One region of the Burkholderia diffusa genome, then DNA from elsewhere that is predicted to be linked to it. Evidence: riboswitches for the same ligand, from Rfam matches in the RefSeq annotation. Region 1 holds a riboswitch; the other holds the start of a gene.
The links. A riboswitch is a leader RNA that binds a small molecule or an ion and turns the genes downstream of it on or off. The one in region 1 is predicted to bind thiamine pyrophosphate.

Region 1 (9,869 bases):
CAGTCGTCGGCGTGCTGGCTTGTCTGCTCGACGCACATCCGGGGTTGCGCATCGCGCTGGCGGCGCCGACCGGCAAGGCCGCGCAGCGGATGCAGGAAGCGCTGCACGCGCGGGCAGGTGACCTGCCGCCGGAACTTGCCGCGCGCCTGCCCGACACGTCGTATACGCTGCATCGCCTGCTGGGCGGCGGCGGTGCCGCGGGTTTTCGCCATCATCGCGACAATCCATTGCCTTACGACCTGATCGTGGTCGACGAGGCGTCGATGATCGACGTTGCGCTCGCCGCGCATCTGCTCGATGCGCTCGCGCCGGGCGCACGGCTCGTGCTGCTCGGCGACAAGGATCAGCTGGCCGCGGTCGAAGCCGGCGCCGTGTTTGCCGAACTCAGCGCGCGACCGACGTTTACCGCCGCTGCGCGCACGCGCATCGCGGAGGCGCTCGGGATCGACGAAGCGGCTTTCGTTGCTGCTTTGCCGGTGCCGGACGGCGAGGCCACGGGCGCGGTTGCTGGTGCGGCTCAAGCCCCGGCCCGGACCCAGGCATTCGCGCCGTTGTCGGCGAGTGCTGCGCGCAAGCCATCGGCGCGGCGCAATGTGGATACGCGCCAGGCGTCGCTGTTCGACGACGGCCCTTCGGCAGAAGTGGTTTCCCCGACTGCTTCGTCGTCACCTGAACCGGTCGACCTCGATAGCGCGTCCGCGGCCACCGATCCGGCATGGATCGAGGCCGACGAACTCGCGTGGCTCGACGCCGTCGAGCTCGCGCCGCTCGATCCGTCCGATCCGGCGGTCGCGCCGATCGACGCCACGCGAGCCGACGAAATCGCCGCCGCGTCGCCCGCGCCCGCACCGCTCGCGGACTGCGTCGTGTGGCTCGAGCGCAATTACCGTTTCGGTCTCGATTCGCCGATCGGCCGCTTGTCGCTCACGATCCGCCGCGGCGACGTGCAGGGCACGCTCGATGCATTGCCGGCCGACGACGCCGCTGCCGCGTCGTTTCACGACGATGCGGGCGAGACGCTCGCGGCGTCGACGGTCGAACGGCTCGCGCGCCGGTTCGAGGCATACCTCGATGCGTTGCGTGCCGCGTTGTCCGAGCCGGTGCCCGATCCGTTGCCTTTGTTCGATGCGCTCAACCGCTTCCGGATCCTGTGCGCGACGCGCACAGGATCACGCGGCGCCGAGCACGTCAATGCGCTGGTGGCCACGCACGTGCGGCATGCCGCGCGCGTGCCGCTCGCGGTCGGCGCACACTGGTTCACCGGACGGCCGATCATGGTGACGCGCAACGACTACGCGCTCGGCCTGTTCAACGGCGACATCGGCATCGCGTTGCCGGACGCGCACGGCGTGCTGCGCGTATGGTTCCGCCGCGCGGACGGCACCGCGCGCGCCGTGTCGCCCGCGGCGCTGCCGCCGCACGAAACGGCGTTCGCACTGACCGTCCACAAATCGCAGGGCTCCGAATTCGATGAGGCCGCGCTCGTGCTGCCGGCGTCGTTCGGCCGCGTGCTCACGCGCGAGCTCGTCTACACCGCCGTCACGCGTGCGCGCACGCGCGTGCAGGTGATCGGCCCGCGGCGCGTGCTGGTGCAGGCGGTCGCGACACGTACGCAACGCGATTCGGGCCTTGCGGCCCGCGTCGACGAGGCGCTCGCACGGCGCCGCAAGGAGACGTCACGATGATGATCCGCTACACGCTCGATCCGGCCGAAGTCGAATGGACCGCCGTGCGCGCGCAGGGCGCCGGCGGCCAGAACGTCAACAAGGTGTCGAGCGCGATTCACCTGCGTTTCGACATCCGCGCGTCGTCGCTGCCGCCGGTCATCAAGGAACGGCTCCTCGCGCTGTCCGACCAGCGCATCACGCGCGACGGCATCGTCGTGATCAAGTCACAGGAATACCGCACCCAGGAGAAAAACCGCGAGGCAGCACTCGCGCGACTCGATGCGTTGATCGGCAGTGTCGCGTTCACGCCGCGGGCGCGGGTCGCGACGCGGCCGACACGCGCATCGAAGGAGCGGCGGCTCGAACACAAGTCGCGCCGCAGCGTGGTGAAGTCCGGAAGAGGGAAGGTGATCGACTGACGAAAGAAGGCCGACTGGCCGGCATCGCGAGCGCAGTCGTGCCGCCGTATGCGCTACCGCATCACGGTGCCCGCACTGTCGAGCACGAAGTCGACGCAGAACACGACGAGGCGGCTTTGCGCGCGAATCGCGACGGCCGCCGTATAGCAATCGCGGCCTTCGGTCAGCGAGAAGTGCGGGCCCATTAGTGCGACGCGACCAGGCGCCGCGATCGCGCGCTGGAAGTACGGGCGTCGCGACCAGTTGCTGTGCGTCTCGGGGAACAGCGGCGAGAGCCGCGTGCCGGTCGTCTGGCCGTCCTCGGGACGCGCGCCGATCGACGGCAGGAACTGTTCGCCGATCTCGTCCGTGACGAACACCCGGCGCGCGGCCGGCACCGCGAATACGCGCTGCGCGGCGTCCTGCAGGTTGCCGCTCGCGGAAAATGCGGCCGCGCCGGCGAGCACGAGCCGCTCGATCGCATCGAAGCCCGGCTGCTCGGCGCTCGCCGGCGTGTGCCGGCGAGCGATGAAGCGTTGCCACGCGGCGTCGAGCATCGCGGGCGCCGCGGCACTCGCGTGCGCGATCGATGCATCGGGCTGGCCGAACTGGAAGCCTTGGACGAAATCGATATCGGCCTCCATCAGCGTCTGCAGCGCGTCGTCGCTTTCGACGCCTTCGGCTAGCACCATCGCGCCGGCCTGGTGGAGCATCGATACCAGGTGATGCATGATGCGGCGATCGTCGGCCGACGCGTTCGCGCGTTCGACGAGCGATCGATCCAGCTTGACGATATCGGGCCGTGCGCGCCACACGCGGTCGAAATTCGAGAACCCGGTGCCGAAATCGTCGATCGCGATCAGGAAGTCCCGGTGCTGGATCATGTCGATCGTGCGAGCGAGCGCCGCTTCGTCGCGCGCCGGCTGCTCGACGACTTCCAGCACGATGCGGTTCGGCGGCAGCGCGAAATGGCGGCACAGCGCCTCGACGAATTCGCGCTGCACGAGACCGGAATCGAGCACGCGCGGCGTCACGTTCAGGAACAGCCAGCCGTCGCCGATGCCTTGCGCGACGAAGTTGGCCGTATGCAGGCAGCGGGCAAGCCGGTCGAGCAGCAATGCTTCGGCAGCGGCACGGGTCCTGTCGAACAGCGCGACCGGCGAAACCAGTGTGCCGTTCTCGTCCACGACGCGCAGCAGCGCTTCATAGCCGACCACGCGCTTGTGCGTGATCGACAGCACGGGTTGAAACACGCTGCGCAGCGTCGTCTCGCGATACATGGCGGTCCAGCCGCTGGGCGTCGGCGTGAGGCGTTCGAGCAGGGAGTCGAGCGAGAGGTCGCGGGAGGGCTTCATGTCAACGGTGCCCTGGGGCGATCGGGGGGCGGTATCGTACGCGCCACGCAGAAGCCGTCGCACGCGCAGGTGGACGCGAAAGATCGTGGTGCATCGTAACCGCCTTCTGCGGATGGATGTTCTGAGTGTAACGGGAATGGTGCCACCCGCGTATCAGGGTAACTCCAGACGCAAACGCTACACCGACGACTGGGCGGGGCTGTCCGACCGGGAGCACGACACGCATGGGTCGCCGGTCGCGTATGCGGCGACAGCGCCGCGTGTACCGCGTGCATTGCATGCAAGGAAAGCCGGGAAGCCGGGATGCCGGGATGCCACGCGGCTGCATCGGCATCAGGCGAAACCCGCCATGCGCTGTCGCGCACCGAGCGACGTGCGGCGCTCGAGGATCGGCGGCTGGAGTGTCGCGGGAAACCCGCACCGGCGGGGTGCCGGCCCCGCGCGCCGCTCAGGCCGCTTCGCCGCCGCGCGGGCGGAGCCCGGGAATCCGCTTGATCACGCCCGTCGCAAGCGCGGTGCCGACGAGCACGATCGCGCAACCTTCGATCATCACGAGCGATACGTGTTCGCCGAGGAACAGCGCGCCCCACAACAGGCCGAACACCGGGATCACGAACGTCACGGTAATTGCGCGGGCCGGGCCCACATGCGCGATCAGATGGAAGAAGATGAAATATGCAATGCCCGTGCAGGCGATGCCGAGCGCGAGCACGGCTCCCCACGCCTGCGTGCTGACGGATGCCGCAGGCCAGGTCGCGATCGCGAACGGCAGCAGCAGCACGCTCGAGCCGATCATGCTACCCGTCGCGTTGACGAGCGGATCGACGCCGCTAAGCGTGCGCTTCGTGTAGTTGGCCGCGATACCGTACAGCAGCGTCGCGCCGAGCGCGGCGACGGCGGCGAGCGCGGTCGCGTTGGCGCCGGTGCTGCCGCGCGCGTTCGCAATCTGATCCCATACGAGCGTGAGCACGCCAGCGAAGCCGATCACGAGGCCGAGCGCGCGCGGCAGCGACAGCTTGTCCTTCAGCCACAGATAGGCGACGAGCGCTCCCCACAGCGGCGTCGTCGCGTTGATCACCGACGTCACGCCGGCAGACAGCGTCAATTCGGCGAATGCGAACAGGCAGAACGGGATGCCCGAGTTCAGCGCGCCAACGACGAACAACGGCCACGCGCGACGGCGCAGCTGCGCGCCGAGCTCGGCGGGCCTGAAGCGCGTCAGCGCGAAGCCTGCGAGAAACAGCGCGCCGATGCTCACGCGCAGCGCCATCAACGGCGCGACACCGAAATCGGCGACGCCGATCCGGATGAACAGGAACGACGCACCCCACAGGGCAGCGAGGACGGTCAGCAGAAAGGCGTTCTTGGGTGACATCGAGCGTGGCGGCGAGGGGACGGGATGCGAGGAATCTTACACCGCGTTCCCGTGCCGTCGTTTCACGATCGGATGAAATGGCAAGAACCGGGAAATCCGCTTGCCTCCCGATATCGGATGAAATGGCAAGAACCGGGAAATCCGCTTGCCTCCCGATGCGAACCGGCCGGACGGCCGGCGCGGCCGTTCAATGATGGTGCCAGCCGCCGCGTCCGCCGAAGCCGAAATTGAGCGATACCGCAGGGCCCCAATAGCCACCCCAGGCCGGGGCATAGGCGGGGGCCGGGTAGTAGTACGCGGGGCCCGGATCGACATAGACGGGCGCGGGCTGCACCGGCGCCGCTGCGTAATAGCCGGACGGATAGTAGCCGTAAGGGTAGTAACAGCCGGCGAGCGTCGTGCACGCGAGCGCCGCGACGACGAGGGTCCTGTTCATGATGTCTCTCCGGCGGAGCCGGCAATCGGCAGATGCTTAAGCTTAGGCCGCGCGGCGATGACAAGATGCGCTAAACGGTAACGGATCATTTCCGGGCCGCTGCGGCGTGTTGCGGCGCCGCATGCGAAAAACGGCGCTTCCGCCGTGCGGAAACGCCGTCAGGCCGGCTATTGCCGCGCGTCGCGCGGCAGCCGGGTAAGCCGGCCGGCTTATTTGCCGACCTGGTTGCCGATGATGCCGCCTGCTGCCGCGCCGCCCAGCGTCGACAGCGCGTTGCCGCCGATCGCCGCGCCGGCCACGCCGCCGACACCCGCACCAATCGCGGTATCGCGCTGGCGCCGTGTCATCGAATCGCAGGCCGAGAGGCTGGCCACCGTCGCGACGAGCAGCGCGCATACCCCAAAACGCCGAATCGAATAGTTCATGATCGTTGTCCTTGTGGTAGTGAACGGAGGTCGCGCGTCCGCCTGACGGCCGCGCATGAATTCAATCTACGCGTCGTCCCGCGAGGCTGTTGTAAGGACTTGTTAAGGCTCGAGCGGTTTCGTAATCAATTGTTTCCCCTGCGCCGGCGGGTACACGGGATGCGTACGCGCAAAAAAGCCCGCTCGAAAGCGGGCTTCTGCGGTGCTTCACGAAACGAAGCGGTCCGTGCGGACCGCCGCGTTCGCTTGCCGACTTACTGACGGTGATAGATCTCGGCACCGGTCTTCACGAACTCGACCGCCTTGACTTCCATCCCCTTCTTCAGCGCCTCGGTTTCCGACACGCCCTGCTGTGCCGCGAACTCGCGCACGTCCTGCGTGATTTTCATCGAGCAGAAGTGCGGGCCGCACATCGAGCAGAAGTGCGCGACCTTCGCCGAATCCTTCGGCAGCGTCTCGTCGTGGAATTCGCGTGCCTTGTCGGGGTCGAGGCCGATGTTGAACTGGTCTTCCCAGCGGAACTCGAAACGCGCCTTCGACAGCGCGTTGTCGCGCACTTGCGCGCCGGGGTGACCCTTGGCCAGGTCGGCCGCATGCGCGGCGAGCTTGTACGTGATGATCCCTTCCTTCACGTCGTCCTTGTTCGGCAGCCCGAGGTGCTCCTTCGGCGTCACGTAGCACAGCATCGCAGTGCCGAACCAGCCGATCATCGCGGCGCCGATGCCGGACGTGATGTGGTCGTAGCCCGGCGCGATGTCGGTGGTCAGCGGCCCGAGCGTGTAGAACGGCGCTTCCTTGCACCAGTCGAGCTGGAGATCCATGTTCTCCTTGATCAGCTGCATCGGCACGTGGCCGGGGCCTTCGATCATCACCTGCACGTCATGCTTCCACGCGATCTGCGTGAGCTCGCCGAGCGTCTTCAGTTCGCCGAGCTGCGCTTCGTCGTTCGCATCGTAGATCGAGCCGGGACGCAGGCCGTCGCCGAGCGAGAAGCTCACGTCGTACGCCTTCATGATCTCGCAGATTTCTTCGAAGTGTTCGTACAGGAAGCTTTCCTTGTGATGCGCGAGGCACCACTTCGCCATGATCGAGCCGCCGCGCGACACGATGCCCGTCATCCGGTTCGCGGTGAGCGGCACGTACTGCAGCCGCACGCCCGCGTGGATCGTGAAGTAGTCGACGCCTTGCTCGGCCTGCTCGATCAGCGTGTCGCGGAAGATTTCCCAGGTCAGGTCCTCGGCCTTGCCGTTGACCTTTTCGAGCGCCTGGTAGATCGGCACCGTGCCGATCGGCACCGGGCTGTTGCGGATGATCCACTCGCGCGTTTCATGGATGTGCTTGCCGGTCGACAGGTCCATCACCGTGTCGCCGCCCCAGCGGATCGCCCACGTCATCTTGTCGACTTCCTCGCCGATCGACGACGTGACGGCCGAGTTGCCGATGTTCGCGTTGATCTTCACGAGGAAGTTGCGGCCGATGATCATCGGCTCGGATTCCGGGTGGTTGATGTTCGCGGGGATGATCGCGCGGCCGCGCGCGACTTCGTCGCGCACGAACTCGGGGGTGATCTCGGCGAGCGCGTTCGCGCCGAAGGCCGCGGCGCCGAACGCCTGGCCCGGGTGCTGGCGGCCCATCATCGCGGCGAGCTTCGCGCCGTTCGGGCCGCTCGACTTCAGGCTCTCGATGTACTCGGCGCGGCGCTGGTTCTCGCGGATCGCGATGTATTCCATTTCCGGCGTGATGATGCCCTGGCGCGCGTAGTGCATCTGCGTGACGTTCTTGCCGGCCTGCGCGCGGCGCGGGTTGCGGTGCAGGCCCGGGAAACGCAGGTCGGCGGTGGCCGGGTCGGCCGCGCGCTCGAGGCCGTACTGGCTCGACAGGCCGTCGAGCACTTCGGTGTCGCCGCGCGCTTCGATCCAGCGCTGGCGCAGTGCCGGCAGGCCCGCGCGGATGTCGATCTTCGCGTCCGGATCGGTGTACGGGCCCGACGTGTCGTACACGTAGATCGGCGGGTTCTTTTCGCCGCCGAAGCCGGTCGGGGTGTCGGACTGCGTGATTTCACGCATCGGCACGCGAATGTCGGGCTGCGAGCCGGTTACATAAACCTTTCGCGAATTGGGCAGCGGGGCGACGGCAGCGGCGTCGACGTGGGCGTCCGCGGACAGAAACTTCGGATTGGCGTTCATGCAATCTCCTGTGTGAGCGCCGGACAGGCGCCACGGCGCTTGCCCGGAGCCCTTGACGAATGTGGGGCTCGAGCTAAGCAGGAGACGAGGCTTGGTGAGGCGGCGGATTTCGTCAGAAGGATGGCGGTGAAATCCGTACGCTTCCCTGCGCTGGCATTATCCAGATCAGGTTCAAAGGGTATTTCTCACCCGCAATGCCGGTTGTTTGACCGAACGCATTGCAGGACCCCCGCGTTAGCAGCGCACACGATACACTGGCTTCGCGGCGGTTTCAACCGGTGGCAGGCCGGCAACCGAAGTGCGGTTGCAGCAACGCGGAGCGCCCGCCCGCCCCGCAACCCGCGATGCATGACACCGCCGCACGGCCCTGCAGCCCGGCTGACAATGACGGCGCGGTGCAGCAATGCAGCGGTTTCGGCAGTCCCAGAAAAAATTCTCGAAACGACTGTCATATCCCGCGACGTCCTCCGTCTATTCGGCTCCTCAAACCCATGTTTCGGAGAGATGTCATGAAAAAAGTACTGATCGCAGCCTGTGTCGCCGGTTTCGCCATGGTCGCAACGGGCGCGTATGCGCAGAACGATGCGATGTCGAAGGACGGTTCGTCGATGTCGAAGGACGCAATGGGCCACGACGCGATGGCGAAGGACGGCGCGATGAAGAAGGACGCCATGAAGAAGCATGCGATGAAGAAGGACGCGATGTCGCATGACGCGATGGGCAAGTCGACGTCGGGCGACAAGATGGCGCCGTCGAACTGACCGACGGGGCGGGGCGCGGCCGGCGCATGCGGTACACGAAGCCGCTCGCGCGTCGCGCACCGCCGCTACGTTCCGGGAGTCTTCATCATGCAAACCATTCCCGCTGCCGGGCGCGCGACCGCCACGCCGCCCGCGCGCAAGATCCATCCGCTGTGGGTGCGCGTGAGCCATTGGCTCAACGCGCTCGCGGCGATCCTGATGGCACTGTCCGGCTGGCGCATCTACGATGCGTCGCCGATTTATCCACCGTTTACGTTCGCGCACGGCATCACGCTCGGCGGCTGGCTGGGCGGCGCGCTCCAATGGCATTTCGCGGCGATGTGGCTGCTGGTCGGCAACGGGCTGTTCTACCTCGCGATGTCGATCGCGACGGGCCGCCTCGTACGCAAGATGCTGCCGGTCACGCCGGCGTCGATATGGCGCGACGTGCGCGCCGCACTGGGCGGTCGGTTGTCGCACGACGACCTGAGCGTCTACAACGCGGTGCAGCGCGCCGCGTATCTGACCGCGATCGTCGATCTGATCGTGCTGGTGCTGTCGGGGCTCACGATCTGGAAGTCGGTGCAGTTTCCGTTGCTGCGCGAGCTGTTCGGCGGTTACGACAACGCGCGTGTCGTGCACTTCTGGGCGATGTCGTTGCTCGTCGCGTTTTTCGTCGTACACGTCGCGATGGCGCTGCTGGTGCCGCGCTCGCTGCTCGCGATGCTGCGCGGCCGCTGACCCGCACGCCGCGGGCGAAGGAACTCATCATGTCGGAATCCGGAAACAACCGTGGTCGGCCGAGCTGGACGCTCGACCGCAAGTCGCTCGAGCTCGACGTGCGCCGCGAACTCGAGATGCCGTCGCGGCGCCTGTTCAACCGGCGCGTGCTGACGCTCGGCGGCCTGACGATGCTGACCGGCTGCACGCTGCAGGACGACGCGTCGGTCAACGCGTTCCTCGAGAAGGTGTCGCGCATGAACGATCGCGTTCAGGCGTGGCTGTTCAGCGGCGAGCGGCTCGCGCCGACCTATACCGAGGCCGACATCACGCGGCCGTTCCCGTTCAACGCGTATTACGGCATCGACGACGTGCCGCACGTCGACGCATCGACGTACCGGCTCGTGCTGTCGGGCCGGGTGACGGGCAAGCGCGTGTGGACGCTCGACGAGCTGTATGCGCTGCCGCATGCGGAGCAGATCACGCGCCACATCTGCGTGGAGGGGTGGAGCGCGATCGGCCGCTGGGGCGGCACACCGTTCGGCGCGTTTCTGGCACGCGTCGGCG
Region 2 (9,869 bases), 860 kb from region 1:
CGTGGTGGCCGAGCCTGCCGCGCGCGAGACTGATCGTCGCGGAACTCGCGCCCGATTCCGCCTGCGCGGCGCTGAACGCCGACTTGTCGGCGCTGCTGCTCGAACTGGGTGTGCCGGCCGACCGCCGGCCGTTCAGGCCGCACGTCACGCTCGCACGGTTGCCGCGCGACGCGGACGGACAGCCCGCGCACGGCGGCGCGACCGGGCGGCCGGTCGCGCTGCGTTTCGTCGCGCTGACGTTATTTGAAAGCCGGCTGTCGCACGACGGCGTGTCGCATGTGCCGATCGTGTCGGTGCCGGTCGGGCGGGCGTAGCGGGAAGGCGGGAGGGACGGGGAAGAGGAGAAGGCCGGCGCAGTATGCGCCGGCCTTTTGCCTGGCGGTTACGCCGCGACCTTGTCGCTGTCGTTCACGCGTTCGACGTTGATCGTGCCGACGTGGAACGCGGCGAGCGATTCGCGATGCGCAATGCTGACGATCGCGGCCTTCGGCAGCCGTTCGGCGAACAGATGATAGAGCCGCGCTTCGTTGTCGGCGTCGAGCGCGCTGGTCGCTTCGTCGAGGAACAGGAAGTCCGGCTTGTGCAGCAGCACGCGCGCGCCGGCCAGACGCTGCTGTTCGCCCGGCGACAGCACGCGCGTCCAGTGGCCGGTCTCGTCGAGGCGCCCGACGTAGTCTTCGAGGCGGCACGCACGCAGCGCGTCGCGGCACGCGTCGTCGGTGAACGCGTCGGGCGCGGCCGGATAGGTCAGCGCGGCCTTCAGCGTGCCGATCGGCAAGTAGCTGGTTTGCGGCACGAACATCATCCGTGCGCCGACCGGCGCGTCGATCGCGCCGTCGCCGAACGGCCACAGGCCCGCGAGCGCGCGCATGAACGTGCTCTTGCCGGAACCCGACTTGCCGATCACCAGCCAGCGCGAGCCGGGTTCGATCGTCACGTTGCCGATGTTGGCGAGCGCGTCGCCGTTCGGCAGCGCGAGCTTCAGCGACGACGTCGACAGCTTCGCGGCATCGACGTAGTGCAGGTTGATGCCGCCGTGCTCGGTCGCGGGCGACAGGCTTTCCTTCAGGTGCGACGTGCCCATCACGCGCTTGAATTCACGCAGACGGTTGACGGTCGCGCGCCATTCGACGAGGGTCGAGTAACTATTGATGAACCACGAGAACGAATCGCTGACGGTGCCGAACGCCGACGAGATCTGCATCAGCACGCCGAACGAGAACGCGCCCGCGAAATAGCGCGGCGCCGCGACGACGAGCGGGAAGATGATCGCGATCTGCCCATAGAAGCTCAGCACGAACGTGAGGCGCTTCGTGTACTTCATCACGCGCCACCAGTTGTCGCGAATGCGCGTGAACAGGCTCTGCGCATTGGCGGTCTCGGTCTTTTCTCCGTCGTAGAACGCGATCTGCTCGGCGTTCTCGCGCACGCGGATCAGCCCGAAGCGGAAGTCGGCCTCGACGCGCTGCTGCTGGTAGTTGATCGACACGAGCGGGTGGCCGACCTTCTGGATGATCAGCGAGCCGACCACCGCGTACAGCGCGGCCGCCCACACCATGTAGCCGGGGATCGTGATCGGCGTCGCGCCGAGCGAGAACGTCAGCGCGCCGGCGAGCGACCACAGGATCGTGATGAACGACACGAGCGTGACGACCGTCGACAGCAGGTCGAGCGACAGCGCGAGCGTCGTCGTCGCGAACGACTGGAGGTCGTCGGTGATCCGCTGGTCGGGGTTGTCGGCGAGGCGGTCACGTTCGATCCGGTAGAACGCGCGATCGCCGAGCCACTGGCCGAGAAAGCGGTCGGTGAGCCACTGGCGCCAGCGGAACCCGAGCATCTGGCGCAGGTAGCGGCCGTACACCGCGAGGATGATGAAGCCGAACGCGAGCGCGGAGAACTGCATCAGCAGGTTCGGGAAGTCGTGGACGTCCTTCGACTGCAGCGCGTTGTAGAACTGCGCGTTCCACTTGTTCAGCTTGACGTTGATCCAGACCACGCAGAGGTTGATCGCGATGATCGTGATCAGCAGCCCCCACGCGATTTTCCATTCGGACGACACCCAGTAGGGCTTGATGAGGCTCCACGCGGATACCGGGCGCTCGTCCTGCGGCGCGTCGGAGGCGGAGCGGACGGGATCGATCGATTGGGTCATGTGCTTCCTGATGAGTAGCCGGCGCGCGGGCCGGGCGGAGCCGGACGCGCGCCGCGATAAGGCATGCCGGGGCGCGGTGCCGACTGACGGCGGGCGTCCGGATGGTGGCCCGCGCGTCTTAAACGGCACTTAAGGCCGGCGGTGACGCGGCAACCGGCCGCTCGCGCGGCCGGCCTGCGGGCATTGTGCCAGAGCGGCGCGGCGCGACGGCGAATTTGCCGCAGGGGGACAGTTTGCGGCGCTTTCCGCTTTTATGGTCTAATGGCCGACGACGAAACAGGGGTGCTTCGAGCGCGGCCGACGGACAATTCCGGGCGACGCGGCGAGGCTGAGAAAGACCCTTCGCACCCGATCCGGGTAATACCGGCGAGGGAAGTTTCTGATCCCGCCGGGCCGCGCTGGCCGCCATCCCACATGGTCAGCGCCCGAGTCCCGCCCGGCCGGCCTTTGCTGCCGGTTTCGTCCTTTTGGGTACGCGCGCTGCGCGTTACGGAAGGAATGATGACCGCTCAATCTTCAGTCTTTTGCGCTGTTCCCGATCCGCTGTCGCGTGCGTCCGCACGGGGCGCTGCGCGTGCGTCGACATCCGTCGCACGCGTCGGCGCGGTTCGCGGGGAGGGCGCGCGATGAACCTCCACGCTTCCCGGCCGGATTTCGCGGTACTCGGCGGCGGCCTCGTCGGCCGCCTGATTGCCTGGCGGCTGGCGGGCGACGGGCATCGCGTCGCGCTCTACGAACGCGGCGGCCCGGATGGCGAGCAGTCGGCCGCGTGGGTCGCGGCCGCGATGCTCGCGCCGCTCGCCGAGGCGGCGAGCGCGGAGCTGCTGATCACCGAGCTCGGCGCCGCATCGCTCGCGCGCTGGCCGCAATGGCTCGCGGAACTGCCCGAACCGGTGTTCTTCCAGCAGCACGGCACGCTCGTCGTCTGGCATCACGCGGATCGCGCCGAGGCGCCGTTGTTCGAGCGTCGCGTGCGTGCGAACGCGCCGGTCGAGCTTTTCGACGGGGGCTTCGTCGCATTGGCCGGCGCGCAGGTCGACACGGCCGAGCCTGCGCTCGCGGGGCGCTTCGCGCGCGGCCTGATGCTGCCGCGCGAAGGGCAGCTCGACAACCGGCAGGCGCTGCGCGCAATCGCGGCGGGCCTCACGCAACGCGGCGTCGAACTGCACTGGCACGCGACGATCGACGACGCGAACCGGCCCGACGCGCATTTCACGATCGATTGCCGCGGGCTCGGTGCGAAATCCGTGCTGCCCGCGCTGCGCGGCATCCGCGGCGAAGTCGCGCGCGTGCGCGCGCCGGGCATCGGGCTTACGCGGCCCGTGCGATTGCTGCATCCGCGCTATCCGCTGTACATCGCGCCGAAACAGGACGACCTGTATGTGATCGGCGCGACCGAAGTGGAGGGCGAGGACTTGTCGCCCGTCAGCGTGCGCTCGGCGCTCGAACTGCTGAGCGCGGCGTTTTCCGTGCACCCGGCGTTCGGCGAGGCGCGCATCCTCGAACTGAACGCGCAATGCCGCCCGACGCTGCCCGATCATCGCCCGGCGGTGATCTGGGACGGCGCGACGACGCTGGCCGTCAACGGCCTGTACCGGCACGGCTTCATGATCGCGCCGGAAGTCGCGCATGCGGCGGTCGCGTTCGCGCAAGCCGCGCTCGGCGGCGAGTTCGCCGATGCCGACGCGTTCGCCGCGTGGCGCGATGCCGCGCGCTGGCCGACGCTCCTTCATCACCGCGACGACGCGCGCCAGCCGGCCTGACGCGCGCCGCCGACCGAATTCGATCAAGCCTCATGGATATCCAGATCAACCAACAGACGCTGACGCTGCCCGACGGCGCGACGGTGGCCGACGCGCTCGCCGCGTATGGCGCGCGTCCGCCGTACGCGGTCGCGCTGAACGGCAATTTCGTCGCGCGCACGCAGCATGCGGCGCGCGCGCTCGCGACGGGCGACAAGCTCGACGTCGTGCACCCCGTCGCGGGCGGCTGAGCGCCGCCGGTTCGCCCTCCGCCCTTCCAGGAAAACGACATGACGTCCATCACTTCCGCCGACGCGCTGACGCTGTACGGCGAAACCTTCGCAAGCCGTGTGCTGCTCGGCACGTCGCGCTACCCGTCGCTGCAGTCGCTGTCCGATTCGATCGCCGCGTCGCGCCCCGGGATGGTGACGGTCGCGCTGCGCCGTCAGATGACCGGCGGCACCGCCGAGGCCGGCTTCTTCGACCTGCTCAAGCGTCACGCGGTGCCGCTGCTACCGAACACGGCCGGCTGCCAAACCGTTGCCGAGGCGGTGACGACCGCGCACATGGCGCGCGAGGTATTCGAAACCGACTGGATCAAGCTCGAGCTGATCGGCGACGACTACACGCTGCAGCCCGACCCGGTCGGACTGATCGAGGCGGCCGCGCAACTGGTCAAGGACGGCTTCAAGGTGCTGCCGTATTGCACCGAGGATCTCGTGATCGGCCGGCGCCTGCTCGATGTCGGCTGCGAGGCGTTGATGCCGTGGGGCGCGCCGATCGGCACCGGCAAGGGCGTCGTGAATCCTTACGGACTGCGCGTGCTGCGCGAGCGGCTGCCGGACGTGCCGTTGATCGTCGACGCCGGGCTTGGTGTGCCGTCGCACGCGTGCCAGGTGATGGAGTGGGGTTTCGACGGCGTGCTGCTGAACACGGCCGTGTCGCAGGCCACGCATCCGGAAATCATGGCGCGTGCGTTCGCGCAAGGCGTCGAGGCCGGCCGTGCGGCCTATCTCGCCGGCCCGATGGATGCGCGTGAGACCGCGCACGCGAGCACGCCGGTCGTCGGGATGCCGTTCTGGCACCAGGACGGAGGCGGCGCATGAGCGTGCGCTTCGCCGATGCTTTCTGGCCGCCGGCCGACGAGCTGGCCGAAGCGGCCGAGCGGATTCGGGCCCGTCTGGGCGACTGGCCGACCGGCACGACGCCGTGGCGGCTGTGCGTCGCGGCACCCGACGTGCCGGCCGCTGGCGACGTGCTGATCGTGTCGGCCGGCGATCGTGCCGCGCAGGCGCGCGCGTCGGCGGCATCGCGCCCCGCGTCGCCGGACGCGGTTGCAATCGAATTCGACGAGCGCGGCGCGGCGCTGCATGCCGCGGGCGCGCGCTACGCGCTGGAAGCCGCGCATCCGCTCCCAGACGACTGGATCGCGGCGCTCGCGGCGTTCCTCGATTGCGGTTTCGAGCCGATCGACGCGCTGGTGCTCTCGCTTGCGTGGCGGGACGGCGACGAAGCGCGCGGTGCCGACGCGTGGCCGGTCGAGACCGCGCGATTCCCGCGCGTCGCGGGCCTCCCGGCCGCGCCCGAGCCCGCATTCCCGCCGTGCCCGCCGCGGTTGGGCCTCTATCCGGTCGTCCCCGATGCCGGATGGGTGGAACGCGTGCTCGACTGCGGCGCGCGAACCGTGCAACTGCGCGTGAAAGGCGCGACCCCGGACGCGTTGCGCCGCGAAATCGCGCGCGCGGTCGCGGCAGGGCGCCGCTATCCCGATGCACGCGTGTTCATCAACGATCACTGGCAGATCGCGATAGAAGAAGGTGCGTACGGCGTACATCTGGGTCAGGAGGATCTGGAAACGGCAGATTTGGCCGCGATCGCGCGCGGCGGCTTGCGGCTCGGTCTGTCGAGTCACGGTTATTACGAGATGTTGCGCGCGTTGCACGAGCGCCCGAGCTATCTGGCGCTGGGTCCCGTGTATGCAACCGCGACCAAGGCAGTCGCGGCGCCGCCGCAAGGCCTCGCGCGGATTGCGCGCTATGCGCGCTTCGCGGGCGCGCGGGCGCCGCTCGTCGCGATCGGCGGCGTGGGGCTCGACGCGTTGCCGGACGTCCTGGCGACGGGCGTGGGTAGCGTCGCGGTGGTCAGTGCGGTCACGGGCGCAGACGATTATCGGGCGGCGATTGTTGCGTTGCAGCAATGTTTTGCCCGACAATTTGACAATCATTGACCGCAGGGTCCGGAACGGCGTCACGACATCATTCCAATGCAGGCCCTATAATTTGGCGTTCTGCGTATAAGGACTGTCAGCTCCGTGAGCCCCACTCCTACCGAGACACTGCTGGAACTTCGCGACGTCGACTTTGGCTACGGCGACCGCCTCGTCCTGTCGAACCTGAACATGCGCTTCGGGCGCGGCCAGGTCGTCGCTGTCATGGGCGGGTCGGGTTGCGGCAAGACGACCGTGCTGCGTCTGATCGGCGGCTTGGTGCGCGCGCGTCGCGGCCAGGTGATGTTCGACGGCGCCGACGTCGGCGCGCAGACGCGCGACGGCCTGTACGCGCTGCGCCGCAAGATGGGCATGCTGTTCCAGTTCGGCGCGCTGTTCACCGACATGTCGGTGTTCGAGAACGTCGCGTTCGCGCTGCGCGAGCACACGGACCTGCCCGAAGACCTGATCCGCGACCTGGTGCTGATGAAGCTCAACGCGGTCGGCCTGCGCGGCGCGCGCGACCTGATGCCGTCCGAGGTGTCCGGCGGGATGGCGCGCCGCATCGCGCTCGCGCGCGCGATCGCGCTCGACCCGCAACTCATCATGTACGACGAACCGTTCGCGGGCCTCGATCCGATCTCGCTCGGCATCACGGCGAACCTGATCCGCACGCTGAACGAGGCGCTCGGCGCGACGTCGATCCTCGTCACGCACGACGTGCCCGAATCGTTCGCGATCGCCGACTACGTGTACTTTCTGGCCAATGGCGGCGTGCTCGCGCAGGGTACGCCCGACGAGCTGCGCGCGTCGACCGACCCGAGCGTGCGCCAGTTCATCGACGGCGCGCCGGACGGCCCGTTCAAATTTCATTACACGAGCCCGCCGCTGGCTGCGGATTTCGGGCTCGGCGGAGGGCGCGCATGATCAGCGCGATCGGACGTTACGTCATCGGCGGCCTCGAACGCGCGGGCTACGGCACGCGGCTGTTCGTGCGCCTCGTGCTGGAATTCTTCCCGCTGCTGCGCCGGCCGCGGCTCGTCACGAAGCAGATCCACTTCCTCGGCAACTATTCGTTCGTGATCATTGCCGTGTCGGGCCTGTTCGTCGGCTTCGTGCTAGGCCTGCAGGGCTATTACACGCTGAATCGCTACGGGTCCGAGCAGGCGCTCGGCCTGCTGGTCGCGCTGTCGCTGGTGCGCGAGCTCGGCCCGGTCGTGACCGCGCTGCTGTTCGCGGGCCGCGCCGGCACGTCGCTCACGGCCGAGATCGGCCTGATGAAGGCCGGCGAGCAGCTCACCGCACTCGAGATGATGGCCGTCGACCCGATCAAGACGGTGATCGCGCCGCGCCTGTGGGCCGGCATCATCGCGATGCCGCTGCTTGCCGCGATCTTCAACGCGGTCGGCGTGCTCGGCGGATATTTCGTCGGGGTCGTGCTGATCGGCGTCGATCCGGGCGCGTTCTGGTCGCAGATGCAGGGCGGGGTCGAGGTGTGGGCCGACGTCGGCAACGGCGTGATCAAGAGCATCGTGTTCGGGTTCGCCGTGACCTTCATTGCACTGTTTCAGGGGTATGAAGCGAAGCCCACGCCCGAGGGCGTGTCGCGCGCGACGACCAAGACGGTCGTGTTCGCGTCGCTCGCCGTACTCGGCCTCGATTTCCTGCTGACCGCGCTGATGTTCAGCTAAGCCTCAGCCAAGCCAAATTTTGGGATGACGATGAAAAAGACTGCTCTAGACTTCTGGGTCGGCCTGTTCGTGGTGGTGGGCTTCCTTGCGGTGCTGTTCCTGGCGCTCAAGGTCGGCAACATGAGCTCGCTGTCGTTTCAGCCGACCTACTCGGTGAGGATGAAGTTCGACAACATCGGCGGGCTGAAGCCGCGCGCCGCCGTGAAGAGCGCGGGCGTCGTGGTCGGCCGCGTGAAGGCGATCGGCTTCGATACGAACACCTATCAGGCGGTCGTCACGATCGACGTCGACGGCCAGTACCAGTTTCCGAAGGATTCGTCTGCGAAGATCCTGACGTCCGGCCTGCTCGGCGAGCAGTACATCGGCCTCGATCCGGGCGGCGACACCGAAATGCTGAAGTCGGGCGATACGATCACGATGACGCAGTCGGCGATCGTGCTCGAGAATCTGATCGGCCAGTTCCTGTACAGCAAGGCGGCCGACGCGGGCGGCGCGAAGCCTGCAGCCGGCGCATCCGCGGCGCCGGCCGCACCGGCGCCAGTGGCGGTGCCGGCGTCCGCGGTGTCCGGTTCGGCGGCCCAATAACCACACGAGAGAAAGACAAGAGGGTAATGACCATGCAGACGATCCGCATCAGGCACGCCGCGCTCGCGGTGGCGGCAGTCGCCGCGTTGAGCGGTTGCGCGACCGTGCAGACGCCGACCAAGGGCGATCCGCTCGAAGGTTTCAACCGGACGATGTACAAGTTCAACGACACGGTCGACACGTACGCGCTGAAACCGGTCGCGAAGGGCTACCAGTACGTGGTGCCGCAGCCAGTGCGCGACAGCGTGACGAACTTCTTCTCGAACATCGGCGACGTCTACATCGCCGCGAACAACATCGTGCAGTTGCGAATCGCGGACGGCGTCGGCGACATCATGCGCGTGGTAATCAACACGGTGTTCGGCGTCGGCGGCCTGTTCGACGTCGCGACGATCGCGAAACTGCCGAAGCACACGGCCGACTTCGGGATCACGATGGGCCGCTACGGCATGCCGTCGGGCCCGTATCTCGTGCTGCCGCTGCTGGGCCCGAGCACGTTGCGCGACACGGCCGGCCTCGGCGTCGACTACGTGGGCAATCCGCTCACCTACGTGAAGCCGGACGGCCTGAGCTGGGGCCTGTTCGGCGTGAACCTCGTCAACACGCGTGCGAACCTGCTCGGCGCGGGCGACGTGCTGGATGCCGCGGCGCTCGACAAGTATTCGTTCGTGCGCAACGCTTACCTGCAGCGCCGCCAGATGCTGATCGACAACGCGCGCGGCGAGGCCTCGACGGCGTCGAGCAACGATGCGCTGCCGAAATACGACCTGCCGGACGACGGCGCGGCACCGGCGGCAGCCGGCGCGGCCGGAACGGCGGGCGCGGCGGCAGTCGGTGGCGCGACGGCACCGGCCGGCGCATCGGGCGCGGCCGTTGCCGCACCGGCGTCGGGCAGTGCAGAAGCACCGAACCCGGCCAGCGCGACGAACGTGCCGGCAATGCAGATGACGCCGCCCGCACCGGGCGGGATTCGTTTCCCGAGCATCAAGCTGCACTGACTGACTTACATTCGTTACAGCCGGAAACGATTCAGTCGGTAGCGCACGCGAACTTGCGCGTAAGCTACCGGCTCCAACCTTCGCATCGACTCTTCATGCAGGTCACTATGATGAAAAAACTGTTCCTGATCCCCGTTTTCGCGGCGCTGTTCTCGTTCGGCAGCGCAGCTCACGCGCAAGTCGACCAGTCGAACCCGCAGGCGCTGATCAAGACGGCGACGCAGCAGGTCCTCGATGAGGTCAAGCAGCAGACGATCAAGCAGGGCGACACCAACCGCATCATTACGATCGTCAACAAGGACATCCTGCCGTACACCGATTTCCGCCGCACCACGCAGCTCGCGATGGGGCGCAACTGGCGCGCGGCATCGGCCGAGCAGCAGCAACAGGTTCAGGAGCAGTTCAAGCTGCTGCTGATCCGCACGTATTCGGGCGCGCTCGCGCAGCTGAAGCCGGACCAGCAGATCCAGTACCCGCCGTTCCGCGCGGATCCGG

Region 2: it holds a riboswitch for thiamine pyrophosphate, as region 1 does, so the genes downstream of both, WI26_RS01655 (FAD-dependent oxidoreductase) here and thiC (phosphomethylpyrimidine synthase ThiC) in region 1, are expected to answer to the same signal.

What each region holds. Positions count from the first base shown of each region.
Region 1 covers NZ_CP013362.1:1,221,817-1,231,685, forward strand. Annotated here, with positions in the region: gene WI26_RS05610 (AAA family ATPase) at 1-1,685, shown strand, start outside; gene arfB (alternative ribosome rescue aminoacyl-tRNA hydrolase ArfB) at 1,682-2,086, shown strand; gene WI26_RS05620 (EAL domain-containing protein) at 2,140-3,420, opposite strand; gene WI26_RS05625 (DMT family transporter) at 3,869-4,795, opposite strand; gene WI26_RS05630 (hypothetical protein) at 4,983-5,231, opposite strand; gene WI26_RS05635 (glycine zipper 2TM domain-containing protein) at 5,441-5,656, opposite strand; gene thiC (phosphomethylpyrimidine synthase ThiC) at 5,911-7,842, opposite strand; TPP riboswitch at 7,967-8,083, opposite strand; gene WI26_RS05645 (pentapeptide MXKDX repeat protein) at 8,352-8,603, shown strand; gene WI26_RS05650 (cytochrome b/b6 domain-containing protein) at 8,691-9,323, shown strand; gene WI26_RS05655 (molybdopterin-dependent oxidoreductase) at 9,353-9,869, shown strand, end outside.
Region 2 covers NZ_CP013362.1:362,233-372,101, forward strand. Annotated here, with positions in the region: gene thpR (RNA 2',3'-cyclic phosphodiesterase) at 1-314, shown strand, start outside; gene WI26_RS01650 (ABC transporter ATP-binding protein/permease) at 383-2,152, opposite strand; TPP riboswitch at 2,421-2,544, shown strand; gene WI26_RS01655 (FAD-dependent oxidoreductase) at 2,779-3,915, shown strand; gene thiS (sulfur carrier protein ThiS) at 3,948-4,145, shown strand; gene WI26_RS01665 (thiazole synthase) at 4,185-5,000, shown strand; gene thiE (thiamine phosphate synthase) at 4,997-6,121, shown strand; gene WI26_RS01675 (ABC transporter ATP-binding protein) at 6,206-7,027, shown strand; gene mlaE (lipid asymmetry maintenance ABC transporter permease subunit MlaE) at 7,024-7,791, shown strand; gene mlaD (outer membrane lipid asymmetry maintenance protein MlaD) at 7,816-8,376, shown strand; gene WI26_RS01690 (VacJ family lipoprotein) at 8,409-9,374, shown strand; gene WI26_RS01695 (MlaC/ttg2D family ABC transporter substrate-binding protein) at 9,485-9,869, shown strand, end outside.